Regions from separate parts of the Kitasatospora sp. NPDC005751 genome, predicted to be linked through region 3. Evidence: riboswitches for the same ligand, from Rfam matches in the RefSeq annotation. Region 3 holds a riboswitch; each other region holds the start of a gene.
The links. A riboswitch is a leader RNA that binds a small molecule or an ion and turns the genes downstream of it on or off. The one in region 3 is predicted to bind cobalamin.
Positions count from the first base shown of each region.

Region 1: another riboswitch for cobalamin. It lies ahead of ABZ497_RS29870 (HoxN/HupN/NixA family nickel/cobalt transporter); the one in region 3 lies ahead of ABZ497_RS34885 (NAD-binding protein).
Region 2: another riboswitch for cobalamin. It lies ahead of ABZ497_RS11190 (cobalamin biosynthesis protein); the one in region 3 lies ahead of ABZ497_RS34885 (NAD-binding protein).
Region 4: another riboswitch for cobalamin. It lies ahead of metE (5-methyltetrahydropteroyltriglutamate--homocysteine S-methyltransferase); the one in region 3 lies ahead of ABZ497_RS34885 (NAD-binding protein).

Region 1 covers NZ_JBEXYC010000052.1:35,751-38,999, reverse strand. The annotation lists gene ABZ497_RS29885 (RNA polymerase sigma factor) at 1-224, shown strand, start outside; gene ABZ497_RS29880 (SRPBCC family protein) at 221-700, shown strand; partial or broken gene ABZ497_RS29875 (metalloregulator ArsR/SmtB family transcription factor) at 859-1,197, opposite strand; cobalamin riboswitch at 1,279-1,471, shown strand; gene ABZ497_RS29870 (HoxN/HupN/NixA family nickel/cobalt transporter) at 1,504-2,676, shown strand; gene rpmG (50S ribosomal protein L33) at 2,790-2,954, opposite strand.
Region 2 covers NZ_JBEXYC010000008.1:79,720-82,968, forward strand. The annotation lists gene ABZ497_RS11185 (transcriptional regulator) at 122-832, opposite strand; cobalamin riboswitch at 1,045-1,237, shown strand; gene ABZ497_RS11190 (cobalamin biosynthesis protein) at 1,331-2,302, shown strand; gene ABZ497_RS11195 (cobyric acid synthase) at 2,299-3,249, shown strand, end outside.
Region 3 covers NZ_JBEXYC010000089.1:13,517-16,765, forward strand. The annotation lists gene ABZ497_RS34880 (acyl-CoA dehydrogenase family protein) at 1-1,109, shown strand, start outside; partial or broken gene ABZ497_RS34885 (NAD-binding protein) at 1,473-2,018, opposite strand; cobalamin riboswitch at 2,042-2,164, opposite strand; partial or broken gene ABZ497_RS34890 (helix-turn-helix domain-containing protein) at 2,377-2,676, shown strand; gene ABZ497_RS34895 (IS630 family transposase) at 2,819-3,249, shown strand, end outside.
Region 4 covers NZ_JBEXYC010000072.1:4,609-7,857, forward strand. The annotation lists gene ABZ497_RS33170 (MarR family winged helix-turn-helix transcriptional regulator) at 1-311, shown strand, start outside; gene cobF (precorrin-6A synthase (deacetylating)) at 504-1,262, opposite strand; cobalamin riboswitch at 1,567-1,790, shown strand; gene metE (5-methyltetrahydropteroyltriglutamate--homocysteine S-methyltransferase) at 1,928-3,249, shown strand, end outside.

The DNA of each region.
Region 1 (3,249 bases), on a different contig from region 3:
CCGACCTCTCCGAGCTGCCCCGCCCCGGCGACCCGCAGCTGGCCACCGACATCCAGGACGTCCTCGCCCGGCTGACGCCGGAGCACCGCGCCGTGCTGGTGCTGCGCGACCTGGAGGGGCTCGACGAGCGGTCCACCGCAGAACTGCTGGGCGTGGCACCCGGCACCGTGAAGTCCCGGCTCTCCCGGGCCCGGCTCGGCTTTCGAAGGGCGTGGCAGCAGTGAGCGCACCGACCCCCTGGCCGACGGCGGCCTTCGACCCGGTCCGCCGGCTGCATGTGATCGCCGCCGTCACCCCCGGCGCCGCCGTCCGGGAGGCGCTGATCGACGCGCCGTTCGAGCGGGTCTGGGCGGCCGCGGCCGACCTGGAGGAGGGGCTCCCGCGCTGGCTGCCGGACATCCGGTCGGTCCGCGTGGCCGGGAGACCGGCGGACGGTCGCACCGAGGCGCTGGTGACCGGCCACACCCGGCTGCGGGCCCGTTTCGACGTCGAGCTGACGCCCGGGTGGTGCCTGATGCGCAGCCGCTTCCTGCTGGGCGGGATGGCGGCTCGCGCCGAGGCCGGAGGCACCCGCTTCGCCTTCCTCGGCGCGTTCCGGCTCCCCGGCGCGGGTCTGCTCGACCGGGCCCTGCGGCCCGCGACGGACCCGCTGGCCCGGCGCTCGCTGGAGCGCTTCGAACGGCTGGTGCGAGAGGGGTGAGGCGGGCCCCGGGCGCGACGGCCCGGGGCGCCGGGTCGGTGTTCCGCGGGCGCAGCCGGTCAGCCGGCCGCGGCGGCCCGGGGTGCGGAGGGCTCGCCGCCGGTGGCGTCGCTCCCGGTGGCGGGCTCGCCGTGCTCGTGGTGGTCCGCGGCGGCGCACTCGTCGAGGAGGGGGCGCAGGGCCTCGTCCACGAGCCGGTAGCGCACCACGCGGCCGTCCTTGTCGCCGGTGACCACACCCGCGGTGCGCAGCAGCCGCAGCGCCTGCGAGACGGCCGGGTCGCGCATGCCGGTGGCGACCGCCAGGTCGGTGACGGCGAGCGGCCCGGCCCGGTGCAGGGCGAGCAGCAGGGCGAGCCGCCCCGGGTCGGCGAGCAGCGAGAACCGCTCGGCCCAGGACCGGACGTGCCCGGGGTCGCCGATCGCGGCGATGGCCTCGCAGACCCGGTGCCCGTCGATGGTGCGGTGGCCCGCGCGGTCGGCCGGTACGAGATGCATGCGGACATTGTTGCAGCCCGTGGCTGTGATCCTGGACACCTGCGCAGGTGCGCAGCCTTGCAAGGGTGAGGTGCGGCCCCCTACGGTGTTGCCCGCCGTGGTGTTCGGGAAGACCGGTGACGGACCCTCAGGGTCCGGAGTCCGGAGCGGCCCTCGCCACTGTGATCGGGGGAGTCGTCCGTATCCACGACGCCACTGGGCGCCTCGCGCGCCTGGGAAGGCGGATCCGGAAGCCCCGTCAGCCAGGAGACCGGCCACGGCATCTCACGAACGTCTTTCCACGAGGTGCTGGAGCGTGATCCGAAGATGACCCTGCCCGAAACCGCCGCTGTTCCCGCGGCGTCCTCCGCCCTGCCGAGCTTCCGCTGGCGGCGCGAGGACACCCTCCGCACGGCCGGGTTGATGGGGGTGATCCTGGCCATGCACGTGGTGGCCTTCGGGACGCTGATCTTCCTGGTCGCCCCCGAGAAGTACGAGGTCGGTACCCAGGTCTTCGGGGTGGGCCTGGGCATCACCGCCTACACCCTCGGCATGCGGCACGCCTTCGACGCCGACCACATCGCGGTGATCGACAACACCACCCGCAAGCTCATGGCGGACGGCAAGCGGCCCGTCTCGGTGGGCTTCTGGTTCGCGCTCGGCCACTCCTCGATGGTGGTCCTGATGGCCGCCCTGGTGGCGGGCGGCGCCCAGCTGGCCAGCACGCTGATGGACGACGAGTCCACCACGCACCAGTGGCTCGGTGTGGTCGGCACTTCCGCGTCCGGTGTCTTCCTCTACCTGATCGGCGCGCTCAACCTGGCGGCGCTGTTCGGCATCCTCAAGGTGTTCCGGTCGATGAGGGCCGGTCGGTTCGACGAGGCGGAGCTGGAGGAGCACCTCAACTCGCGCGGTCTGATGGCCCGGGTGCTGAACCGGGCGACCCGCTCGATCACGCGGCCCGGCCAGATGTTCCCGGTCGGCATGGTGCTCGGCCTCGGCTTCGACACCGCGACCGAGGTGACCCTGATGGTGATGGCCGGCTCCGGCGCGGCCGCCGGGCTGCCCTGGTACGCGATCGTCTGCCTGCCGCTGCTGTTCGCGTCCGGGATGAGCCTGTTCGACACGCTGGACGGGACGTTCATGAACTTCGCGTACCAGTGGGCGTTCTCCAACCCGGTGCGCAAGGTGTACTACAACCTGACCATCACCGGGCTGTCGATCGCGGTGGCGTTCATCATCGGCACCATCGAGCTGGTCGCCGTGCTGCACGAGAAGCTGGACCTCACCGACCCGGTCAGCGGCTGGATCGCGGACATCTCGCTGGACAACGTCGGCTACGCGATCGTCGGGCTGTTCGTGGTGGTCTGGGGGGCGGCGATCGCCTACTGGCGCCTCGCCGGCGTGGAACAGCGCTGGAGCCCGAAGCCGGTGGTACCGGCCGGCGGGGTGCCCGCCCAGGGGGCGGCGGCCGACGAGGCCGCCGGGGTCACCAAGTAGTCGGCCCCGACGGCCCGCGGCACCGCGGTGTCACGAGGCGGCGCCCACCCGGTCCGTTCGGGTGGGCGCCGCCTCGCCGTGGTCCGCGGGCCCGGCCGGGCCCACGGGGGAGGTCAGCGCTCCTCGCGGAAGTCGACGTGCCGGCGCGCGACCGGGTCGTACTTGCGCAGCACCAGCCGGTCGGCGTCGGTGCGGCGGTTCTTGCGGGTCACATAGGTGAAGCCGGTCTCGGCCGTGGACCTGAGCTTGACGACGGGGCGCAGTTCGCTGCGGGCCATGGTTCTCCTCCTCCGAGGGGTGGGCGGTCGGGAAACGGCTTCCGCCGAAATGGAAGTCGTTTTCAAGGGGTCCAACACGGCCTCCGCCCCGCCCATTCCCCGGCGGGCGGTGGAGGCGCTGGTCGGCCGTGCGACCGCGTACGCGCCGGGGCTCGTCGGGCGGCGCGCGCTCCCGCCGGCGGCTCCGGTCGTCCGGTCCGCCGCCCGCGCCGTCCGTTCGGGTGCGCGGCCGGTCGACCGGCCTCGGGGCCCGGGCGCCGGTGCGGCGCCGGGGCCCGACGCCGCACCGGCGGAC
Region 2 (3,249 bases), on a different contig from region 3:
GCGACGGCACGGTTCTCGGCCCTCTGGTCACGGCGGCGCGGGAAGCGGCAGAGGGAGAGGGCAGGGAGGGAGAGGGCAGGGAGGGGGAGGCGCCGCGCGGGGGCGGCGCGGTAGCGGCCCGTCAGACCGGGATCTCGGTCTCCAGGAGCTCCAGCAGCTCCCAGAACCGCTCGCCGAGCGGCCGGGCCGCCGCGCGGGTGTCCGCCGCCGGGGCCGGGGAGCCCCAGCTGCCGGCGCCCCAGTGGGAGGTGACCTGGTACTCGTTCTGCAGCGCCGTCAGCACGGCGGTGAGGTCGCCCTCGTGAACCGGCACGATCCGGCCGATCGGCCGGAGCTGCGCCTGCCAGCGGCCGTCCACGCACTGCCGCAGCCGCCGGTCCAGCTCCTGCGCCCGGCCGGTCACCGCGACCAGCTCGCGCAGGGTCGTGCCGAGCACCTGGGCCAGCGCGTGGGTCTGCTCCTGGTCGCCGTCCCACTGACCGGTCGCCTCGGCCCGCTGGTACCGGTCCAGTGCGAGGCCGATCCGGTGGGCCGCGCTCTCCTGGTTGAGCTCCCGGGCGACCCGGAAGTCCCGCAGCCGGGCCGGGCGGACGCCCATCAGCTGGGCCGGCGGGCACCAGAGCGCCCGGGCCAGGGCGATGAACTCGTCCTCGGCGGGGCGCAGCTCGCCGCTCTCCCAGCCGAGCACGTGGGAGGGCAGCAGCCGGACGCCGTGCGCGGCCATGCCCTCGACCACCTGCTCGGGGGTCAGCCCCAGGCCGGCGCGGTGCGCGCGGGCGGCCGCGGGCGAGAAGGGCACCGGGGGCACGGCGGGTGGCTGTCTGCGTCGCATGGCCCGACGGTAGGGGGCGGTCCGGCCGCCCCCCAGCCGCCGAACACACGAAGCGGGCCCGGAGGCCCCTCCGGGCGACTGGACGATCGCACAGGCTGTCATGCCCCTGCGGGGGGTGCCGATCGGAGGTAGCGACGGCGTCGGGCGGCCCGGCTCCGCTGTGACCAACCCCTCCGTGACCTTGGTTGACGCACGGTTCGGCCGCGTGATGGGATCCTTCAGCCAAACGGAGGCATGCAGAGGAAGCCGGTGCGAGTCCGGCGCGGTCCCGCCACTGTCACCGGGGAGCACACTCGGAGTCCCTCCTCCGCCGGCCACGGCGCCGGAGGGGGCCCATCGCGGCGGGCCGTCAGAAGCCGCCGCCGGGCCCGGGGGTGCGTTCGACCCGGAAGCCAGGAGACTCTCGCCCCCGGTACGTCGATCCAGGGCGCGGACCCTGAGTGAGGACACGCACGCGATGCAGGCTGCCCCGACCTTCCGAGCCCTCTGCTGTCCACCGTGCGCCCGCTGACCCGCGCCGCCGCCTTCGCCCTGGGGGCCGCGGCCGGGTACCTCGCCGACGCCCGCTTCGCCGACCCGCGCCGCGGCCACCCGGTGGCCGTCTTCGGCGGCGCGGCCGGCCGGCTGGAGCGGCGGATCTGGCGGAACGACCGCGCCGTCGGAACGGCTTTCACGGCGCTCTGCGTGGGCACCGTCGCGGCCGGCGCGCTGGCGGCCGACCGCACCCTGGGCCGCCGGCCGCTCGGGCGGGCCGCGCTGGCCGCCGCCGCGACCTGGACGGTGCTCGGCGGCACGTCGCTCACCCGGGAGGCCCGCACGATCGGACGCTCGCTCGCCGCGCACGACCTCGCGGCGGCGCGGCAGCGGCTGCCGCACCTGTGCGGGCGGGACCCGAGCGCCCTCGACGAGGGGCAGATCGCCCGCGCGGTGGTCGAGTCGGTCGCCGAGAACACCGCCGACGCCGTGGTCAACGCACTCGTCTGGGGCGCCCTCGCGGGCACGCCCGGGCTGCTGGCGTTCCGCGCGGTCAACACCCTGGACGCGATGGTCGGCCACCGCTCGCCGCGCCACGCCCGGTTCGGCTGGGCCTCGGCGCGGCTGGACGACGTGGCGGGCTGGCCGGGCGCGCGGCTGACCGCGCTGCTGACCGTCGCCGCCGCGCCCGAGCCCCGGACGGCCTGGCGGGTCTGGCGCCGGGACGGCTCCGCCCACCCCAGCCCCAACGCGGGCCAGGCCGAGTCGGCCTTCGCCGGCGCCGTCGGCGTGCGGCTCGGCGGCACCCTGCGGTACGGCGCCCGGGTCGAGCACCGGCCGGTACTGGGCGGCGAGCTGCGACCGGTGACGGTGGACGACATCGAGCGCGCCTGCCGGCTCTCCCGCCGGGTGGGACTGCTCGCACTGGGTACGACCGTCGCCGGGCACGCCGTCGTGCAGGCACTCAAGGCGGGGACGAGAAGGGGGAGCGCATGAGCAACGCACTGCTGGTCGCCGGGACGACCTCGGACGCCGGCAAGAGCGTGGTCACCGCGGGCATCTGCCGCTGGCTGGCCCGTCAGGGCGTCGCCGTGGCGCCGTTCAAGGCGCAGAACATGTCGCTGAACTCCTTCGTCACCGCCGACGGTGCCGAGATCGGCCGCGCCCAGGCGATGCAGGCCCAGGCGGCCCGGGTGGAGCCCGAGGCGGCGATGAACCCGGTGCTGCTGAAGCCCGGCGCGGACGGCCGCAGCCAGGTGGTGCTGCTCGGCCGGGCGGTCGCCGAGGTCGGCGCGCTGGACTACCGCGACCGCAAGCCCGTCCTGCTGGAGCGAGCGCTGGAGTGCCTGGCCGACCTGCGCCGGCGCTACGACGTGGTGGTCTGCGAGGGCGCCGGATCGCCCGCCGAGATCAACCTGCGGGACCGGGACATCGCCAACATGGGCCTGGCCACCGCCGCCGGCCTGCCGGTCGTGGTGGTCGGCGACATCGACCGCGGCGGCGTGTTCGCCGCGATGTACGGGACGCTGGCGCTGCTGTCGGAGCAGGACCAGCGCCATGTGGCGGGCTGGTTCGTCAACAAGTTCCGCGGCGACGCGCGGCTGCTGGCGCCCGGGCTGGAGATGCTGCGCGAGCTGACCGGCCGTCCGGTGCTGGGCACCCTGCCGATGCTGTCCGGGCTCTGGCTGGACGCCGAGGACTCCCTGGACCTGACCACCGTGGTGGACCGCGCCGAGGGGCGCGGGCCGCTCGGCGCCGACGTGCTGCGGGTGGCCGTGGTGCGCTTCCCCCGGCTGTCCAACTTCACCGACGTGGACGCACTGGCCCAGGAACCCGGGGTGCTGGTCCGCTGGGCCACCCGGCCCGAGGAGCTGGCCGACGCCGACCTGGTGATCCTGCCCGGCACCCGGGCCACCGTGGCCGACCTGGCCTGGCTGCGCGAG
Region 3 (3,249 bases):
TGCGGCTGTTCCACCCGGAGTCCTCGGGCGGCAGCGGCGCCGACGGCCTCACCCAGCTGGCGGCCATGGAGGCGCTCGCCCGCGCCTGCCCGGGCAGTTACTGGACCGCCACCGTGTCCGGCCTGCTGTGCGGCAAGCTGATCTCCCGCTACAGCCGGCCCAGCGAGTACGACCGGCTGCTGAAGCCGCTGATCTCCGGCGAGAAGCTGGCCTGCTTCGCCATCGTGGAACCGCCCGCGGGCAGCGACGCCGGGACCTACACCACCACGGTCCGGCCGGCCGGAGCCCCCGGCGAGGGGTTCGTCATCAACGGCGAGAAGGCCAAGATCACCAATGCGCCGGACGCGGACGTGGCCGTCACACTCGCCCGCCGGCAGAAGGCCCCCGGCGACGAGGGCCACGACTGGTGCCTCGCCTTCGTGGACCTGAACCAGCCCGGCGTCCGCCGCTACGAGACGCCGCGGATGGGCCTGCGCGGCATGCCGTGGGGCGGCATCGTCTTCACCGAGGCCACCGTCTCCGAGGCCGACGTGGTGCCCGTGCCGTTCGGCGAACTGGCCGGTGAGCTGGCCGAACTGATGGCCTGGGGCTGGCTGCTGATCTCCGTCTCGGCCATCGCCATCGCCGAGTCCGCGCTGGACGCCTCGGTCCGGTATGCGGGTGAGCGGGTCTCCTTCGGGCGGCCCCTGGCGCACATGGAGGGCGTGCAGACCCAGCTCGCCGAGTCCCGGGCCCAGATCGACGCCGCCCGGGTGCTGGCCCGCCGGGCGGTGACCGAGCTCGCCGCCGGCCGGTCGGCCCGGGAGGCGATCGCCATGCTCAAGATCTACGCCACCGAGATGGCCGTCGAGGTCGCCGCCCGCGCCGTGCAGATCCACGGCGCGGCCGGCGTCACCCGGGGCCACGAGGTGGAGCGCCTCTACCGAGACGCCCAGATGAACGTCATCGGCGGGTTCACCTCCAACCGGCTGCGGGAGACGGTCGCCGAGAGCCTGGGCCTGGGCCCGGCGGTCTACCGGCCGTTCGACTGGGTGGCACCGGCCGGTCTCGGTACCGATCCGGCGGGCTTCGACGGCCTCACCCGGCCCGCCGGGGCCGTTCCCGCGTAGCTCCGCGGTCCGGCACCACCCGGGGGTTCTTCCGGCCCGCCGCAGGCCGGGCCGGAAGAACCCCCGGATACCGGGACCGGCCGGCCGGCCAGCCGGCCGGTCGAATTCCCGGCGGACCGGAATTCGTCACGGCGAATTCATCTCCGGCAACACCACGGGTACGTTCCTCCGGCGTAGTGCCGGGAATCCGTGAGGGGAATCCGTGACGGAAATCCGTGGCTCGAACCGGTGGCGGGAATCCGGGCCGACCCGCCGGGCGGCTTCCCGGCACTCCCGGGCATTTCCCGGGGCCGACCGGCCGGGGCCATTCGCGAGGCGGCCCCGGCCGGTCGGCCGGTATTCACCGACGGGTCTGCTCGCCCCCTCCCGGAGGGTCGTGATGATGGCCGAGAAGTCCAGCCCCGCTCCCTCAGCGGCGGCGAAGTCCGCGTGCAACTCCGCTGCCCTCAGGCCGAGTTCCACCGGCAGGCCGGCGGCCTTGACCGCTCCGGCGGCCAGTTCGAAGTCCTTGGCCATCAACGCGGCGGCGAAGCCGGCCCGGTCGTCATGGTTGGCGGGGCCGGCCGGCACCGGGCCGGAGACGGGCCAGTTGCCGGTCAGCGCCCAGCACTGGCCGGAGGCGGCCGAGGCGACGTCGAACAGCGCCTGGTGGCTGAGCCCGAGCTCTCCCCCAGCACGAACGCCTCGCTGACCGCGATCATCGAGATCCCGAGGATCACGCTGTTGCAGATCTTCGCGGCCTGCCCGGCGCCCGCGGGGCCGCAGTGCACGACCTTGGCCCATCGCCGCCGGCACCGGTCCGGCGGCGGCGAGGTCCGCCGCCGCGGCGCCCACCATGAAGGTGAGGCTCCCGGCGGTCGCGCCGGGCACGCAGCCGGAGACCGGCGCGTCGATCGCGACGAAACCGGCCGTCTCCGCCACGGATCATCACAAGCCTGCTCCCGGATCACTGCGCGCCGCCCGGTCTTCCCGGCTGGGTGCCAGTGACTGGTACTGCGACGACGCACTCTCCGGTCACAGTGGCGGGACCGTGCCGGATTCACACCGGCTTCGCTGCACTGCGGGCCTTGTTCACGACCATTTAGTCGGGCGCCCTAGTGCTTGATTCCTCAAGTCATGGGTATAGATGCTGTGTTGGTTGAGTTGGTGGGTTGATCGGGGGTGGGGTGTGCCGGGGTTGTTGCAGGCCCGGGCCGCTGTGGGGGCGGACGAGGAGAGGGCGATCGTCAGGTTGGCCAGGGCGCGGAAGGCGCCGGCGGATCTGGTGATGCGGGCGCGGATCATCGAGCTGAGCTGGAACGGCCTGCGGGTGGCGGCGATCGCCGCAGAGCTGGGCTGCCACGCGAAGACGGTCCGCTGGTGGCTCCACCGGTTCAACGATCTCGGCCTGGAGGGGATGGAGGACCGGCCGATCACCGGCCGGCCCCGGCGGCTGACCGAGGCCGAGCGGTCTCGGATCATCGCCCTGGTCAAGCAGGTGCCGCCCGGACGGCCGACCAGGCAGGCGGACGGGGAACTCGCCCCCGCCGACGAGGCCGGCCCGCCGCAGTGGACGCTGGACGCGCTGGCCGAGCAGGCCCGGCGACTGGGGATCGAGGTCAAACGCTCCCAGGTCCGCCGGATCCTGCTCGCCGAGGGCGCGCGTGGCGCCGTACCCGTTCGTGGACCCGGTCGAAGGACCGGGACTTCGAGGGAAAAGGACGCGGATCATCGGTCTCTACACCTGCCCGCCCGACGGTGCGACGGTCGTCTGCGCCGACGAGCTCGGACCGGTGATCCCACGCACGTTCCCGCCGGCGCCGGGCTGGTCACCGGACGGGCACCGCATCAAGAACGAGATCGACTACTCCCGCGGCCCGGAGAAGACCTGGGTCTACGGGGGCCTTCGCGTCCGGGACGGGCAGCAGATCACGATGACCGCCTCCTCCCGCAACAGCGTCTTCTACCAGCAGTTCCTCCAGCTGGTCGAGGACGCCAACCCCACAGGCGACATCTATGTGGTGACCGACAACCTGTCATCCCACAACAGCGTCTCCACCCGGGCCTGGCTCGAGAGCCACCCGCGCATCAAGCACGTCTTCATACCCGTCGGCGCGTGCTGGCTCAACCTCCAGGAAGCCTGGTGGCGCATCTTCCGCAA
Region 4 (3,249 bases), on a different contig from region 3:
AGCTCGCGCTGGAGATCCTGCACAGCGACGAGTCGGCCGTGCAGGACGACCTGCTGGTGTCCCTGACGCGCGGTGAGCGCACCCAGTTGAACTCCCTGCTGCGGCGGGTGTGCGCCGCCGCCGCCCGTAGCGGCTCGGCGGGTTCGGCTCCGCGCCGGGCCGCCGACTGGGTCCTGACCCGCGAACGCCGTACGGAGTGGGCCGTCGAGCGCGAGGGCGCCGGCGGGGCAGCCGGGGCGCCCGGGGTGGCCGGCGAGCGGTCCGAGGACGTGGCCGACCGGGACGACGGCGGGGCCCCGGCCGGTTCGTAGCCGTCCCGCCTCACCAGGTGAAACGGGCGCCGCGCGCTACTGATCGGTCACCCCGGCCGCCCCGGTCACCCCGGCCGCCTCGGCGACGGGGCCGGCCTGCTCCGGGCCGAGACGTGGCGCCGCTTCAGTCCGGTCGCGAGGATCTGCGTCGGCGCGGTCACCGTCGCCGGCCTCCGGCTCGGCCGGAAGCCGTCAGCTCCCGGAGCGGCGGAGGAGGTAGGTGTCCATGATCCAGCCCTTGCGTTCGCGGGCCTCGTCGCGGAGCGCGCGGATCCGGGGGGCGGTTTCGGCGAGGGGGCCGGCGACGAGGATCTCGTCCGGTGTGCCCAGGTAGGCGCCGTAGAAGATCTCCAGCCCCTCGGGGTCGATCCCGGTGAACGCGGCCCGCCCGTCCAGCATCACCACCACGTCGTCCACCTGCTCGGGGAAGCCCTCGGCGAGACGGCGGCCGGTGGTGATCTGCAGCGGGCGGCCGACCCGGGTCAGGGTGGTGCGGTGCCGGGCGGCGAGCGCCGAGACGCTGCTGATGCCCGGGACCACCTCGTACCCGAAGGTGGCGCCGCCGCGGGCCAGGACCTCGTCGATCACGGCGATGACGCTGTCGTAGAGGCTCGGGTCGCCCCAGACCAGGAACGCGCCGGTCTCCTCCGGGCCGAGGTGTTCGGCGACCAGCCGCTCGACCAGGTCGGCCCGGCGGGTGCGCCAGTCGTCCACGGCCGCGGTGTACGCCGGGGTGGCGCGGTCCCGCTCGGCGTCCGCGACCTCGATGACGCGGTGGCCCGGGCGGCCGTGCTCGGTCAGCAGCTGCCGGCGCAGCCGGATGAGGTCCTGCCGTTCCTCGTTCTTGTCGAGGATGAAGAAGACGTCGGTGCGGGCGAGGGCCTTGACCGCCTGCAGGGTGAGGTGGTCGGGATCGCCCGCCCCGATGCCGATGAGGAAGATGTGCCGCATGACAGTGATTGTGCCGTGCGGCTGCCCGTCCGCCGGGCGCGGCCGGTCCCGGGCGAACCGCCGGGTGGGCCGCGGAGGACCGGCCCGGCGGCGCTGTGACGTCATGCACGCGCCGTCGACCCGGCCTCTCGGGGGTCGGCGGTGAGCCCGAGTACCCGGCGGCGGAGAGGCGTCCACTCCTCCCGTCGTGGTCCGCGGGACTGCTCGGGTTGCCGGGGTGCTCGGGCGGTGCGGACCGCCGGAGCCGTCCCACGCCGCCATCCGCGATCCGGACAATCACTGACGCGCCGTCGGTGATGGGCCTAGGGTGGGTGGTGCAGTCGGTTCGCCGTGTCCTCCAGCCACGGCGTCGCAAGAGGGAACCCGGTGGGAATCCGGGACTGCCCCGCAGCGGTGAGTGGGAACGACCGCCGTCACATGCACTGGGCCCAGCCGGGCCCGGGAAGCGACGGCCAGTAGGTGTCCGGCCTGGGAGCCAGGCGGACGTGCCCGCGAGTCCGAAGACCTGCCACTGCCCGCGTGCACCCCGCACGCGGTGATCTCGGTGACCTCGAGGGCGGGTCGGCGGAGCGGGCGGGCCCACCCCGGTGCCGTGCCCCCACTGCCGTACCTCCACGCCGTCGTGCTCTCCCGGGATCGCAGCGCGACTCGCGAAGGAGAGTTCCGTGTCACCGAGTTCCACCACCCCGCAGGCCACCGTGTACGGCTACCCGAGGCAGGGCGCCGACCGGGAGCTGAAGAAGGCCGTCGAGGGGTACTGGGCGGGCCGCGTCGACGCCGCCGCCCTGCACGCCACCGCCGCCATCCTGCGCCGCGCCAACTGGCGGCAGCTGGCGGACGCGGGCATCGCCGAAATCCCCACCGGCGACTTCTCGCTCTACGACCACGTCCTGGACACCACGGTCGCGGTCGGCGCGATCCCGGCCCGCCACCGCGCCGCCGTCGACACCGACCCGCTGGACGGCTACTTCGCCATGGCGCGCGGCACCCAGGATGTCGCACCGCTGGAGATGACCAAGTGGTTCGACACCAACTACCACTACCTCGTACCGGAGTTGGGTCCGGACACGGTCTTCGCCGCGAACTCCGCCAAGCCGGTCTCCGAACTGCGTGAGGCGCTCGGCCTCGGCCACCGCCCCCGGCCCGTGCTGGTCGGACCGCTGACCTACCTGCTGCTCGCCAAGCCCGCCCCCGGCGTGGCCGCCGACTTCCGGCCGGTCACCCTGCTGGACCGGCTGCTGCCCGTCTACGCGGAACTCCTCGCCGACCTGCGGGCCGCCGGCGCCGACTGGGTCCAGCTGGACGAGCCCGCGCTCGTCCAGGACCGCACCCCGGCCGAACTGAACGCCGCCACCCGCGTCTACCGCGAGCTCGGTGCGCTCACCGACCGCCCGCAACTGCTGGTCACCAGCTACTTCGACCGGCTCGGCGAGGCCCTGCCCGTCCTGGCCAAGGCCCCGATCGAGGGCATCGGCCTGGACTTCACCGGCCCCGGCGCCGCCAACCTCGACGACCTCGCCGCCGTCGGCGGAGTGCCCGGCAAGCGCCTGGTCGCGGGCGTGGTGGACGGCCGCAACATCTGGATCAACAACCTGGAGAAGTCCCTCGCCACCCTCGGCACGCTGCTCGGTCTGGCGGACCGGGTCGACGTCGCACCGTCCTGCTCGCTGCTGCACGTCCCGCTCGACGCCGACCTCGAGCGCGACCTCGACCCGCAGGTCGCCCGCTGGCTCGCCTTCGCCCGTCAGAAGACCACCGAGGTCGCCACCCTGGCCCGCGGCCTGGCCCACGGCACCGACACCATCGCGGCCCAACTGGCCGCCAACCGGGCCGACCTGGCCTCCCGTGCCGGCTCGGCGCTGACCCGCGACCCGGCCGTCCGGGCCCGGGTCGCCGCCACCGCCCCCGAGGACGCCCGCCGCGCCCCGGCCTACCCCGAGCGCGCCGAGGCGCAGCGGGCCCGGCTCGGCCTGCCGCTGCTGCCGAC